One region of the Streptomyces sp. S063 genome, then DNA from elsewhere that is predicted to be linked to it. Evidence: riboswitches for the same ligand, from Rfam matches in the RefSeq annotation. Region 1 holds a riboswitch; the other holds the start of a gene.
The links. Region 1 has a riboswitch for cyclic di-AMP ahead of CCZ36_RS27445 (M23 family metallopeptidase). Riboswitches for the same ligand answer to the same signal wherever they lie in the genome.
Positions count from the first base shown of each region.

Region 1 (7,407 bases):
CCGACGCGCACGAGGGGGCGGCCAAGTGAGCGACGCCGCCGTGACTGGAGTAACCATGGAGTTCCACCCGCAGCCCACGCCCGGCACGGCCCGCCCCTGGGCCTTCCCGGCGCCCGAGCGCGGCGCCCTGCCCAACGGGCTGACCGTGCTGCGCTGCCACCGCCCCGGCCAGCAGGTCGTCGCCGTGGAGATCTTCCTGGACGCGCCGCTGGAGGCCGAGCCCGAGGGCCTGGACGGCGTGGCCACGATCATGTCGCGGGCGCTCTCCGAGGGCACCGACAAGCGCAGCGCCGAGGAGTTCGCCGCCGAGCTGGAGCGCTGCGGCGCCACACTCGACGCGCACGCCGACCACCCCGGTGTCCGGGTCTCCCTGGAGGTCCCGGCCTCCCGCCTGGCCAAGGCGCTCGGACTGGTCGCCGAGGCGCTGCGGGCCCCCGCCTTCGCCGAGAGCGAGATCGAGCGCCTGGTGGGCAACCGCCTCGACGAGATCCCGCACGAGCACGCCAACCCGTCCCGGCGCGCCGCCAAGCAGCTCTCCAAGGAGCTGTTCCCGGCCACCGCCCGGATGTCCCGCCCCCGCCTCGGCACCGAGGAGACGGTCCGGCGGATCGACGCGGCCGCCGTGCGCGCCTTCTTCGACGCCCACATCCGCCCGTCCACCGCGACCGCCGTGATCGTCGGCGACCTCACCGGCATCGACCTGGACGCGCTGCTGGCGGAGACCCTCGGCGACTGGTCGGGCAACACCGCCCAGGCCCGCCCGGTGCCGCCCATCACCGCGGACGACACCGGCCGCGTGGTCATCGTGGACCGGCCCGGCGCGGTCCAGACCCAGCTGCTGATCGGCCGCATCGGAGCCGACCGGCACGAGCGCGTATGGCCCGCGCAGGTGCTCGGCACGTACTGCCTGGGAGGCACCCTCACCTCCCGGCTGGACCGGGTGCTGCGTGAGGAGAAGGGCTACACCTACGGCGTACGCGCCTTCGCCCAGGTGCTGCGCTCCTCCGGCCCGGACTCGGGCGGCGCGGCGATGCTCGCGATCAGCGGCTCGGTGGACACCGAGTCCACCGGACCTGCCCTGGACGACCTCTGGAAGGTCCTGCGGACGCTGGCGGCCGAAGGACTGACCGACGCCGAGCGCGAGACGGCCGTGCAGAACCTGGTGGGCGTCGCCCCGCTGAAGTTCGAGACCGCCGCCTCCGTCGCGAGCACGCTGGCCGACCAGGTCGAGCAGCACCTCCCCGACGACTACCAGGCCCACCTCTACGCCAGGCTCGCCGAGACGGGCACCGTGGAGGCGACCGCCGCCGTGGTCAACGCCTTCCCGGTCGACCGGCTGGTCACGGTCCTCGTGGGGGACGCCGCCCGGATCGCGGAGCCGGTGAAGGCCCTCGGTATCGGAGAGGTGACCGTCGTCACCGGCTGACACCGCCGCGGCGCGCGGCCGACCGCTGAGCGGTCACCGGCGTGAACCGGACCCCGACGGAAGAGATTTCGTCGGGGTCCTTCGTTTTTGACGCATTGGTCGGTTTCACCCCCTTTGGGGGAGTGGTTGCCTGTCTGCCCTGTGGGATACGCGACAAATCCCCGTGTCCGTTTGGTGATGGGAAGTCGCCCCGCCTAGCGTCGGCCCGGCTGTCCGTCACCTGTATGCCGCAGCCGCGGCGCCGGACAGCCATCGCCGAGTCCCCGTCAGGCGCGAGCCTGGGGAGCCGGGGACCCACGCAGTCCCTGGGGTGAATCGGAGACCCGAGCCGCGAACCGGCGCGGGGACCCGTAGGAGACCTTCCTGCTCCGAACCCGTCAGCTAACCCGGTAGGCGAGAAGGAAGGAAAGGAACCAGCCCCTCCATGGCGTTCACCCGTGCCACCGGGAAGCACCGTGCCCCGAGCCGCCTCACCCGCCGGAGCGCCCAGGCCGCCGGCATCGCGACCCTGGCCACCACCGGAGTCCTCGGCTCGCTGTCCTCCCCGGCCCTCGCCGCCGACACCGAGGCCGCCAAGGTCGCCGACACCGGCCTCACCCAGGCCCTCTCCCTCGACGCCACCCTCGCCGAGCGGATCGACGCGCAGGCCCACGCCCAGCAGCGGCAGGCCGACGCGATCGCCAAGGCGAAGGCGAAAGCCGCCGCCGAGGCCCGGGAGAAGGCCGCCAAGGCCAAGGCGAAGGCCGAGGCCGAGCGCAAGGCCGAGGCCCGCGCCAAGGAGATCCGCGAGGAGAAGGCCCGTGCCGCCCGCGCCGCCGAGCGCGCCCGGCTGAACGCCTTCCACCTCCCGGTCGCCGGCTCCCACGTCACCACCGGCTACAACGCCGGCGGCTCCCTCTGGTCCTCCGGCAGCCACTCCGGCGTGGACTTCCGGGCCGCCTCCGGCAGTTCCGTCGTCGCGGTCGGCGCCGGCACGGTCGTCGAGGCCGGCTGGGGCGGCGCGTACGGCAACAACATCGTGCTCCGGATGGCCGACGGCACCTACACCCAGTACGGCCACCTCTCCTCGATCGGCGTCTCCGTCGGCCAGAGCGTCTCCTCCGGCCAGCAGATCGGCCTCTCCGGCTCCACCGGCAACTCCACCGGCCCGCACCTGCACTTCGAGGCCCGCACCACCCCCGACTACGGCTCCGACATGGACCCCGTCGCCTACCTGCGCTCCCACGGTCTGAACGTCTGACCCCACTCCGCGCGACCCACCGCCCGAAGGCCCCGGCAGCCGCCGGGGCCTTCGGCAATTCCCGCGTGAAGATATCCCTGGATTCCGACCCGCCATCGGAAATTCCGGCGGATTGTCATAGAGTCACGGAACAGACGTCGGGCGGCCGCGTTTCGCGGGGATCAAGGCGGAGGTTCGGATATGCGCATTCCCGCGCATTCGGTATGCACGGCAATCCGTGACGACATCGTCTCCGGTGTCTACGAGCGCGGCAGCCGCCTCACCGAGGAGTTGCTGGCACGCCGCTACGGGGTCTCCCGCGTCCCGGTCCGCGAGGCCCTGCGCACGCTGGAGTCCGAGGGGTTCGTGGTCACTCGCAGGCACGCCGGCGCCTGTGTCGCCGAGCCCACCGTGCAGGAGGCGGCCGACCTCCTGGAGGTGCGGATGCTCCTGGAGCCGCTGGGCGCGGCCCGTGCCGCCCAGCGCCGCACCGAGGCCCATCTGAAGGTGCTCCGCGGTCTGGTCAGGCTGGGCCAGGAGCGGGCCCGCCGGGGCGAGGGCGAGGATCTGCGCTCGCTGGGCGGCTGGTTCCACGAGACCCTGGCCCAGGCCTCCGGAAGCCCCGGGCTGATCGCGCTGCTCACCCAGCTCCGCCACAAGATCGCCTGGATGTACGCGGTCGAGCAGCGGGCCCGCCCGGTCGACTCCTGGGCCGAGCGCGGCGCGATCGTGGACGCGGTGGCGCGCGGCGACGCGGAGCGGGCGAGGGCCCTCACCGCCCAGCACGCGGAACGCTCCACCGCCGAGTACCGGCTCCGCCGCCCGGATCTCCCGGGGCGCCGCACCGCCCCCGTCCGCCCGGTGAGAAGTTCGCAACACGGCGTAAACACTGCGGGTGTCCGGCATTAACAGAAGCGCCGTATACAAAGAGAAGTAATTGCGGAGCGCCTATTTCGCGCTGCCCGCATTATCGAGATGCGGCTCTCTCGAAAACGAAAAGGCCGTGATCCCTTGACGGAATCACGGCTTTCGCGCGCGTCGCATCCGGACGGACCGGAGGCGGAGGGGTCAGACGGTCTCCGGGAGCTCTTCCAGGCCCTCGGCGACCAGCTTCGCCAGCCGGTCCAGAGCGGCCTCGGCGTCGTCCGCGTCGGACGCGAGCACGATCTCCTCGCCACCCTGCGCGCCCAGACCCAGCACGGCCAGCATGGAGGCGGCGTTGACCGGGTTGCCGTCGGCCTTGGCGATCGTCACGGGGACGCCGGAGGCCGTGGCGGCACGGACGAAGATGGAAGCGGGGCGGGCGTGCAGGCCCTCGGCCCAACCGACGTTTACGCGGCGCTCAGCCATGGTTCTGCCCTTCACATATCAACGGTTGTCTAGACCAGTCTCTCATGCAGTGCGTGGTGCTGTGCCCGGCCTCCCGTCCGGCCGTAGGCTTTGGCCATGGAGCCCACGCCGGAACAGAGTCCGCATCACGCGTACCCCGACCACTGGGAAGCGGACGTGGTGCTCCGCGACGGGGGCACCGCGCGCATCAGGCCGATCACCACGGACGACGCCGAGCGACTGGTCAGCTTCTACGAGCAGGTGTCCGACGAGTCGAAGTACTACCGCTTCTTCGCCCCGTATCCCCGCCTATCCGACCGGGACGTGCACCGCTTCACCCATCACGACTACGTCGACCGGGTCGGACTGGCGGTCACGATCGGCGGCGAGTTCATCGGGACCGTCCGCTACGACCGCATCGACGACAGGGGCCGTCCCGCCTCTGCCCCCGCCGACGAGGCCGAGGTCGCCTTCCTCGTCCAGGACGCCCACCAGGGCCGCGGAGTCGCCTCGGCGCTGCTCGAACACATCGCCGCGGTCGCCCGTGAGCGCGGCATCCGGCGCTTCGCCGCCGAGGTGCTCCCCGCCAACAACAAAATGATCAAGGTGTTCCGGGACGGCGGGTACACCCAGCGCCGCAGCTTCGAGGACGGCTCCGTCCACCTCACCCTCGACCTCGAACCCACCGAGAAGTCCCTCGCCGTCCAGCGCGGCCGGGAACAGCGCGCCGAGGCCCGCTCGGTGCAGCGGCTGCTCGCCCCGGGCTCCGTCGCGGTCATCGGCACCGGCCGCACCCCCGGCGGCGTGGGCCGCACGGTCCTGCGCAACCTCCTCGCCGCCGGCTACACCGGCCGCACCTACGCCGTGAACCGCGCCTTCGACGAGGGCCCGGCCACCCTCGACGGGGTCCCCGCCCACCGCTCGCTCGGCGAGATCGACGAACAGGTCGACCTCGCCGTGATCGCCGTCCCCGCCCACCGCGTCCCCGAGGCCGTCGCCGACTGCGGCGAGCACGGCGTCCAGGGCCTGGTCGTCCTCTCCGCCGGTTACGCCGAGCGGGGCGCCGAGGGCCGCGAGCTCCAGCGCGAACTGGTCCGCCAGGCCCGCTCGTACGGCATGCGGATCATCGGCCCGAACGCCTTCGGCATCATCAACACCGCCGAGACCGTCCGGCTCAACGCCTCCCTCGCCCCCGAGTCGCCCGCGCGCGGCCGGATCGGGCTGTTCACCCAGTCCGGCGCGATCGGCATCGCCCTGCTCTCCGGCCTCCACCGGCGCGGCGCGGGCCTGTCCTCGTTCATCTCGGCGGGCAACCGGGCCGACGTCTCCGGCAACGACTTCCTCCAGTACTCCTTCGAGGACCCGGACACCGACGTCGCGCTCCTCTACCTCGAATCGCTCGGCAACCCCCGCAAGTTCACCCGCCTCGCCCGCCGCACCGCCGCCGTGAAGCCCGTCGTCGTGGTGAAGGGCGCCCGGCACAGCGGCACCAACCCGCCCGGCCACGCCGTCCCGGTCAGCCGCATCCCCGACACCACGGTCTCCGCGCTGATGCGCCAGGCCGGCGTCATCCGGGTCGACACCGTGACCGAGATGGTCGACGCCGGGCTCCTGCTGGCGGGCCAGCCCCTCCCGGCCGGCCCCCGGGTCGCCATCCTCGGCAACTCCGAGTCCCTCGGCCTGCTGACGTACGACGCCTGCCTCGCGGAGGGGCTGCGGCCGCGCCCGCCGATCGACCTCACCACCGCCGCCTCTCCGCAGGACTTCCGCGACGCGCTGGCCGAGGCGCTGGCGGACGGGACCTGCGACGCCGTGATCGTCACCGCCATCCCGTGGGTGGGGGAGAGCGGCGAGGCCGAGACCGGTGACGGCCAGGTGCTGGCCGAGGCCCTGACCAAGGCGGTGGCCGGGGGTTCCGCCAAGCCGGTGGCCGTCGTCCACGTCGAGATCGGCGGCCTCGCCGAGGCGCTGGCCGCCGCGAGCAGCACGGCGGCCCCGCGACCGCGGACCCCCGCGCTCCGGACCCCGTCCCCGGAAGCGGACGCGGCCCGGGGGGCGGCGGACCGGGCGGGGACCGCCGGCCCGGAAACGATCACGGGCCGGGCGGCCGGGACCACCGCCCCGGCAACGCCCGCCGCCCAGGCCGGGCCCACCGCCCCGAGGGCGGCGACCGCCCCGGCGGTTCCCGGACCGGCGACCTCCGCGACGCCTTCCCCCGGCACGCCCGCCCCCGCACCACCGGCCTCCGAAGCGCCCGCCCCCGAGACCCCGCCCCGCCCCGGCCGCATCCCCGCCTACCCCGCCGCCGAACGGGCCGTACGCGCCCTCGCCGAGGCCGTGAAGTACGCCCAGTGGCGGCGGCAGGCAGCCGTGCCGGGCAAGATCCCCGAGTTCCTCGACGACACCATCGACGAGGCCGGGGCCGCCGCCCTGATCGAGGCGCAGCTCGCCACCGCCCCCGACCCGCGCGGGCGCCCGCTCAGCCACGACGAGGCCCGCGAACTGCTCGGCCACTACGGCATCGACGTACGCCCCACCCTGCCCGCCCCCGACCCCGAGGCGGCCGTCGCCGCGGCGGCCCGGCTCGGCTACCCGGTCGCCCTCAAGACCACCGCCCCCCACCTGCGACACCGCGCCGACCTCGGCGGTGTCCGCCTCGACGTCGCCGACGAGGAGGCGCTGCGCCGGGCGTACGGAGAGCTCACCGACCTCCTCGGCAAGCCCGCCGAACTCCTCCCCGTCGTCCAGGCGATGGCCCCGCGCGGCGTGGACACCGTCGTGCGGGCCTCCATCGACGCGGCCGCCGGGGCGATCCTCTCCTTCGGCCTCGCGGGCGCGCCCTCCGAACTGCTCGGCGACACCGCGCACCGGCTGGTCCCCGCCACCGACCGGGACGCCGCCGAGCTGATCCGGTCCATCAGGGCGGCCCCGGTGCTCTTCGGCTGGCGCGGCTCGGCCCCGGTGGACACCGCCGCGCTCGAAGAACTGCTACTGCGGCTGTCCCGGCTGGTCGACGACCACCCGGAGGTGGTCTCCGTCGCGCTCGAACCCGTCGTCGTCGCCCCGCAGGGGCTGACCGTGCTGGGCGCGAGTGTCCGCCTGGCCCCGCCGCCCGCCCGGAGCGATGTCGGCCCCCGCCGCCTTCCGAACTACTGAGACCCGCCGGCCGGCGGCCACCGGGGCGTCCCCGGCAGTCACCGGCCCGCCGTAGGATGGTGCTCATGGCAAAGACCGGTACGACGACGAAGGGGCTGCGCGCGGCGATCGAGCGCAGCGGCTACTACCCGGCCCTCGTGGCCGAGGCGGTGGAGGCCGCCGTCGGCGGGGAGCCGGTCGCTTCGTACCTGGTCCACCAGGAGACCACGTTCGACTCCAACGAGGTCCGCCGTCATGTGACGGTCCTCGTCCTGACCGAGCACCGGTTCATCGTCAG
Region 1 is NZ_CP021707.1:5,956,320-5,963,726, forward strand. It holds gene CCZ36_RS27435 (M16 family metallopeptidase) at 1-29, shown strand, start outside; gene CCZ36_RS27440 (M16 family metallopeptidase) at 56-1,426, shown strand; cyclic di-AMP (ydaO/yuaA leader) riboswitch at 1,670-1,836, shown strand; gene CCZ36_RS27445 (M23 family metallopeptidase) at 1,851-2,666, shown strand; gene CCZ36_RS27450 (GntR family transcriptional regulator) at 2,847-3,554, shown strand; gene CCZ36_RS27455 (HPr family phosphocarrier protein) at 3,714-3,995, opposite strand; gene CCZ36_RS27460 (bifunctional acetate--CoA ligase family protein/GNAT family N-acetyltransferase) at 4,092-7,130, shown strand; gene CCZ36_RS27465 (DUF5998 family protein) at 7,196-7,407, shown strand, end outside.

Region 2 (7,407 bases), 1.3 Mb from region 1:
CTCCGCCAGGCAGCCGGCCAGGAGCGCGGTGTGCAGCGCGACCATCGCCGGATAGTGTCCCCGGCCCGATTCGACGCCGCCCCGGGCGAGGCTCCAGCGGGTGTTGCGGCGGGCCACCACGAGTTCGGCGAGGCGCTCGGCGGCGACGGCGAGCACGAGGGCGGTGTACCAGGTCATGGGCCGTTCCTTCCTACCAGCGCAGCAGCACCAGTTCGCAGCAGAACCCCGGGCCCATGGCGAGCAGCAGTCCGGGGGTGCCCGGCTCCGGCCGGCGCTGTTCGATGGTGTCCCGCAGGACGTGCAGGACCGAGGACGAGGACAGGTTGCCGATGTCGGCCAGGGAGCGCCAGGTGACGTCGAGCGCCCCGTCGCGCAGGTCGAGGACCTCGGTCACCGCCTCGAGGACCCTGGGGCCGCCCGGGTGGCAGACCCAGTGGGCGATGTCCTTCGGTTTGAGACCGTGTTCGCCGAGGAACTCCCGTACGTCGTCGGCGAGATAGTGGCGTACGACGTCGGGCACGCCGGGATCGAGGACGACGCGGAAGCCGGTGGAGCCGATGTCCCAGCCCATGACGTGCTCGGTGTCCGGGTACATCCGGCTGCGGGTGGCCACGATCTCGGGCCCGGCGACGGCCCGGCGTCCGCCGAGGGCGACCACGGCGGCCGCCCCGTCCCCGAACAGCGCGGTCGCCACGAGATTGGCGGGTGAGGTGTCGTGGCGCTGGAAGGTGAGAGAGCAGAGCTCGACGGACAGGAGCACGGCCACGTCGTCGGGGCGGCCGAGGAGGTAGTCGTGCAGCCGGGCGGTGCCGGCGGCTCCGGCGACGCAGCCGAGGCCGAAGACGGGCAGTCGTCTGACGTCGGACCGCATCCCGAGGCGAGTGACGAGCCGGGCGTCGATCGAGGGGGCGGCGATGCCGGTGACGGAGGTGAACATCAGCAGGTCGACGTCGGTGGGGCGCAGCCCCGCCGTCCGCAGCGCGCCGCGTACGGCCTGGGCGCCCAGGTCGACGGCGGACCGGATGAACACGTCGTTGGACGGGCCGAAGCCGTCGAGGTCGCGATAGCCGTCCAGCGGCAGCACCGTGTGCCGGCTGCGGACCCGGGCGTTCTCGTGGAGCCGGTCGAGGACGCGGCGGTCGGCGCCGGGCGGCAGGCAGGTCCGGGCCACCATGTCGGTGACCTCGCGCTGGGTGTGACGGTGCGACGGCAGTGCCCCGTGCACCGCGGCGATGCGGGTCATCCTGCCTCCTGCTTCGGTGGCGTCATGCCCCCATCCTGCCCACAAGGCGGGATGAATGCCGCAAAAGACCCGCCCGGTCGTGGCATTGACGGGGCGACAGCGCTCTACGATCGCCCGATGGACGCCACGGAGAGGGTGAGCCCGGCGGGCTCCGTTCCGGTCGACGCCGCTCCGTCCGGTACCGGGCGGCGGGGCGGCCGGTTCGTGGGGCTCGCGCTCGCGTGCCACCCCGGTCCCGCGCTCGCGGTGACGGCGCTCACCTGCGCCCTCGCCCTCGGGTCCGGCCTCGGTGGTCCGCGTTCCGCGCTGGTCACGGCGGCCGTGCTGACCGGGCAGCTCTCGGTGGGCTGGTGCAACGACGCGTACGACGCGCGGCGTGACGCCCGGGCCGGCCGCCGAGGGAAGCCCGCGTCCGACGGCACGGTCGGGGCGGGCGCGGTGTGGGCGGCGGCGGTGGTCGCGCTCGCCGTGTGCGTACTGCTCTCGCTGGCCTGCGGGGTTCTCGCCGGTACGGTGCACCTCGCCGCGGTCGCGGCCGCCTGGCTCTACAACCTGCGCCTCAAGGCGACCGCCCTGTCCTGGCTGCCGTACGTGGCCGGGTTCGGAGCCCTGCCCGCCGCCGTCGCCCTCTCGCTGCCCGGCGGTCCGGCGCCCCGGTGGTGGACGGTGGCGGCCGGGGCCCTGCTCGGGTTCGCGGCGCATCTGGCCGACACGCTCCCGGACATCACGGTGGACCGGGCGGCCAGGATCCGAGGCCTTCCGCACCGGCTGGGCGACACGGGGACCCGGCTCCTGCTGCCACTTCCGCTCCTCGGTGCGACGGCAGTGCTCGCGCTCGGGCCGCCCGGACCGGTGGACGCCGCGGGTGCGGCGGCGCTCGTCCTGGCGGGAGCGGCGGCGTTCGCGGGCCCGGCGCTCGGCCGCCGTTGGCGCAAGGCGGCGCTGGCCGGAGCGGTGGCCGTGGCGGCGGCGGATGTAGCGCTGCTGCTGGTCGGGGGCGTGGCGACGGGCTGAACGGACCTGCGCCGGACGGCCCCCTCGCGGCCGGGGCCTCGGCCCCGGTCCCGGCCGAGGACGGCAAGCGGCCGCAGGGGTCGTACACCGTCTCGGCGCAGGTTCACCCGCGCGAAGCGCGGAACCCCCTGAGATGTTCCCGTACTGGCGGATCCCCCCGCCGGTACGGGAACACCTCTTCTCCCGGCCGATCCGGTGGTGTCACGGCTCCGGGAAGTGCAAGGCCCCGGGGCTACCCTCCGCGCATGATTCCCACGGTGGTCTGGGGTACCGGCAACGTCGGCCGCGCCACGATCCGCGCCGTCGAGGCCCATCCGGCGATGACACTCGCCGCCGTCCTCGTACACGATCCCGCCAAGGTCGGCCGTGACGCGGGCGAACTCGGCGGTCTCGGCCGCCCGCTCGGGGTCGCGGCCACCGACGACATCGCCGCCGTCCTGGCCGTCCGTGCCGGGGGTGTCCCAGGCCATGCCCCTCTCGACCATGTGGACGTCCGTGCCTGCCTCGGCGAGGCGGAGGGCGGCCACGGAGCCGCCGTATCCGGTGCCGACGACCAGGACCGGTACATGGGCCCCGGATCCGACCGGTGCCGCCGCCGCACGGACATCCGCCCATGCCCGTGGGGCGTGCCCGGCGATCGCGGCGACCCCCCAGAAGAGAACCTGTTCCAGTGATGAAACTTGGGGGTAATTTCCCGGCGACCCCCGGTACGACGAAGGAGCCCCGGACCGTGCGGTCCGGGGCTCCTCGCGCTGTTCGGGCGCGCGGGGATCAGTAGGCGCCGAAGACGTTGTCGATCGAGCCGTAGCGGTCCGCGGCGTAGTTGCACGCGGCCGTGATGTTGGCGACCGGGTCGTAGCTGTCGGTCGAGGTGCCGGGCACGTGGTAGGCCTGGAACGTCGGGTCGATGACCTGGAGCAGCCCCTTGGACGGGGTGCCCTTGACCGCGTTGGAGTCCCAGTTGTTGATGGCGTTCGGGTTGCCGGAGGACTCGCGCAGGATGTTGCGGTGGATGCCCTCATAGGTGCCGGGGATGCCCCGCTCGGCCATGATCGCCAGCGATTCCCGGATCCAGCCGTCGAGATCGTTCGTGTAGGTGACGGCCTTCTTCTCGGCGGCCGGAGCCGCCTTGGCCACGGGGGCGGTGTTGAGGCGCTCCGACCGGTCGGCGCGGTCCGCCGCGGCACCGCGCGCGGCGGACGGGGAAGCCTTGGCCGCCTTGTCCTTGGACGAAGCGGCGGACGCGGCTCCGATGACCAGCTTGATACCGGGGTGAATGAGATCGGGATTCGATCCGATGACCTTCCGGTTACCTTCGTACAACTTCTTCCATCCGCCGCTGACGGAATGCTCGCGGGCGATCTTGGAAAGGGTTTCGCCGGCCACCACAGAATGCTTGGCAGGGTCGGCCTTCGCGGCGGAATTCGCCGGCGTGGCCGCCGCGGCGGGCGCCACGGCCTGCGGGGCGACGGCGGGTGCGGGAGCGGCGAAGGCGCTGGTGGCGCCGATCACCGGGAGGGCGAGGACGGCTCCACCGGTGGTCACGGCGGCGAGGCCGCGGCCGAGCGAGGTGGACTTGGGACGGCGGTGCTGACCCTTTGCGGGCATGGGGGTTTTCCTCTCCGGCGCCTGCGAGGTGAGCTGTCGGATTCAGACGGGAGATGTCTGGCCGCACGGTCGTGCGACTTCACCCCAAGCCGTTCCGGTTACGGATCGGCGACTTACCTGGGTCCCCCGCTCCTGCCGTACGTGAGTGGGTTTCGGATTCCCGGACGGCGGCAGGATTCGGCGTTCCATCCGGATTGACGGTGACCGTAGGCGAGAAACGCCGGACGGAACAAGCCCCCCATTCCTGATCTCCTTTTCCGCACATGATCGAATTGCGGAATTCCCGGATCGGGTGACGCCGTCATGGCGTCAACTTTCTTCGCACAGAAGGGAACCGATGCGTCCACTTCGACGTCCGGACTCTCGGACGTGACGCTCACCACTCCCTCGCGGCGATGGCGAGAACGGGACCAAACAAATGCTCCCAGAATCCCCGATAGGACCTTTACGGATCAGGAGACCCATAGAGGTCAAATCGACCATATCGGAATAACGAAACGGGCCAATCGGGCACTCTAGGCAGGGGCGGTCGAAGGGTCCGCGCGGCGATCGCTTACGGTGTGGGGTGGAGACTAGTAAGCCAACCCTTACCTCCGACGTACGCTGTACCTGCCCGCGTTCGCCCGCCCCGAAGGATCACCACGCCATGACACGCCCCGTCCGCGTCGCCATTGTCGGAGCCGGCCCCGCCGGTATCTACGCTGCGGACGCGCTGCTCAAATCCGAGGTCTGCCAGGACCCGGGGGTCTCCATCGACCTCTTCGAGCGCATGCCCGCGCCCTTCGGCCTCATCCGCTACGGCGTGGCCCCCGACCACCCGCGGATCAAGGGCATCGTGAAGGCCCTGCACCAGGTGCTGGACAAGCCCCAGATCCGGCTCTTCGGGAACGTCAGCTACCCGCACGACATCGGCCTGGACGACCTGCGGTCGTTCTACGACGCGGTGATCTTCTCCACCGGCGCCGAGGCCGACCGCGCGCTCGACATCCCCGGCATCGAGCTGGACGGCTCCTACGGCGCGGCCGAGTTCGTCTCCTGGTACGACGGGCACCCCGAGGTCCCGCGCACCTGGCCGCTCACCGCGGAGAAGGTCGCCGTGCTCGGCGTCGGGAACGTGGCCCTGGACGTGGCCCGGGTCCTGGCCAAGACGGCCGACGAGCTGCTGCCCACCGAGATCCCGGACAACGTCTACCAGGGCCTCAAGGAGAACAAGGCGCTGGAGGTGCATGTGTTCGGGCGGCGTGGCCCGGCGCAGGCCAAGTTCAGCCCGATGGAGCTGCGGGAGCTGGACCACTCCCCCAACATCGAGGTCATCGTCAATCCCGAGGACATCGACTACGACGAGGGCTCCATCGCGACCCGCCGCGAGAACAAGCAGGCCAACATGGTCGCGCAGACTCTGGAGAACTGGGCGATCCGCGACACCGGCGACCGCCCGCACAAGCTGTTCCTGCACTTCTTCGAGTCCCCGGTCGAGATCCTCGGCGAGGACGGCAAGGTCACCGCGCTGCGCACCGAGCGCACCGAGCTGGACGGCACCGGCAACGTCCGGGGCACCGGCCGGTTCACCGACTGGGACATGCAGAGCGTCTACCGCGCCGTGGGCTACTACTCCGAGGAGCTGCCCAAGCTCCCGTTCGACGTGACCTCCGGCACCGTCCCGCACGAGGCGGGCCGCGTCATCGCCGGGAACGAGCACATGACCTCGGTCTACGTCACCGGCTGGATCAAGCGCGGTCCGATCGGCCTGATCGGGCACACCAAGGGCGACGCCAACGAGACGGTCGCCTGCGTCCTGGAGGACCGTGCCGCCGGCCGTCTGCCCGAGCCGGCGACGCCCGCTCCGGAGGCCGTCGAGGCCTTCCTCCAGGACCGGGGCGTCCGGTACACGACCTGGGAGGGCTGGCACAAGCTGGACGCCCACGAGCAGGCGCTGGGCGCGGCCCAGGGCCGTGAGCGGATCAAGGTCGTGGAGCGCGAGGGCATGCTGGACGCCTCCGGCGCCTGATCACCACGACGCCTTCTAGGAGGCCGGATCCGGAGGGTCCATCGGACGCCCCGGGTCCGGCCTCCTGAAGGTGCGCCACAGATCGGGCCCGGACTCCCGCTCCGTCCTGGGCTGCCGCGCCCGCGGAGCCGCGGTCCAGCGGGCCGCGAGCAGGAGCGCGATGTCGTCGGGACGGTCGGTGGCCGCCCGGGCTTCCCCGATGACCTGGTCGGCCGTCTCGGCCAGGGGGACCGCGCCGATGCGTTCGACGGTGGCGCGCAGCCGCTCGATCCCCTCGTCGATGTCCGTCCCCGGGCGCTCGATCAGCCCGTCCGTGAACAGGGCCAGCATCGCCCCCGGTTCGAGCCGCATCTCCGTGACCGGGTAGGCCGCGTCCCCGTCGACCCCGAGCACGATGCCGCCGGGCAGGTCCAGCACCTTCGTCCGGCCGTCGGGCCCCCGCAGCACGGGCTGCGGATGCCCCGCCCGTACAGCGCGGGCCACGCCGGTCGCCGGGTCGAGGGTGATGTAGCAGCAGCTCGCGAACTGCCCCGGGTCGAGGTCGATCAGCAGCCGGTTGGTGCCGCTCATCACCTCCCGCGGATCATGGTTGCTCAGCGCGAACGCCCTGACGGCGCTCCGTAGTTGCCCCATCGTCGCGGCGGCGGAGACACCGTGGCCCTGGACGTCCCCGATGATCAGGGCGAGTTCGCGGCCGGTCTCGATGACGTCGTACCAGTCGCCGCCCACATCCATGCCCTGGGTGCCCGAGAGATAGCGCCCCAGCGTGTCCACCCCGTCCACCTCGGGCAGCCGGTGCGGCAGCAGCGCGTCCTGGAGTCCGCGGGCGAGGGCCGACTCGCTGTCGTAGCGCTGGGCGCGTTGCAGGGCCTGCGCGATCAGCCCGGCCAGAGCCGTCAGGACCGTACGCTCCTCCGGGCTGAAGCCCCGCGGCCGGTCGAAGCCGAGGATGCAGGAGCCGACAGGCCGCCCCGAGGCGATGAGCGGCAGGAACGCCCGCGCCCCGACATCCGTGTCGATCGGGATGCCCGGATAGGCCTCGGCCAGGCGCTGCATGGACTCGAAGAAGATCGGGCGCCCCGTGGTGAGGGTCTCCACCCCGGGAATGCTGACGTCGAGGCCGACCCCGTCGAACCGGTCGAGGAAGCCCTTGGGGAACCCCGTCTCCCAGGCCAGATGGAGATGACGCTCGTTCAGCAGATAGATCGCCAGCTGACGGCCGCCGAACGCGGGCAGCAGCTCGTCCGTGACGACCGCGGAGACCTGACGGGCCGTGACCGCCTCGGTCAGCGCGATGGCGAGGGCCACCGGCCGGTAGAGCGCGGAGGAGCGGTCGGCGGTCGAGCCGATACCCAGCCCCGGCGTCGTGACGGAGCCGGGGGCGTAGGCAGGCTGGTCGGTCGCCTGAAGGACCACGCTCACCCCGTCGTGCCCCGGGTACAGGGACACCGACAGCCAGAGCGAGGGCGGACGCCGGGCGAGGAAGTGGACGGGCTCGTCGGCGATCAGGGCGGCCCGGTAGTGGTCCTCGTAG
Region 2 is NZ_CP021707.1:7,235,208-7,242,614, reverse strand. It holds gene CCZ36_RS32895 (isoprenylcysteine carboxyl methyltransferase family protein) at 1-177, opposite strand, end outside; gene CCZ36_RS32890 (type III polyketide synthase) at 191-1,243, opposite strand; gene CCZ36_RS32885 (UbiA family prenyltransferase) at 1,361-2,257, shown strand; partial or broken gene CCZ36_RS32880 (dihydrodipicolinate reductase) at 2,503-2,718, shown strand; partial or broken gene CCZ36_RS36155 (FAD-dependent monooxygenase) at 2,695-2,932, opposite strand; gene CCZ36_RS32870 (transglycosylase SLT domain-containing protein) at 3,029-3,865, opposite strand; cyclic di-AMP (ydaO/yuaA leader) riboswitch at 3,869-4,027, opposite strand; gene CCZ36_RS32865 (FAD-dependent oxidoreductase) at 4,512-5,873, shown strand; gene CCZ36_RS32860 (SpoIIE family protein phosphatase) at 5,889-7,407, opposite strand, start outside.
Region 2: another riboswitch for cyclic di-AMP. It lies ahead of CCZ36_RS32870 (transglycosylase SLT domain-containing protein); the one in region 1 lies ahead of CCZ36_RS27445 (M23 family metallopeptidase).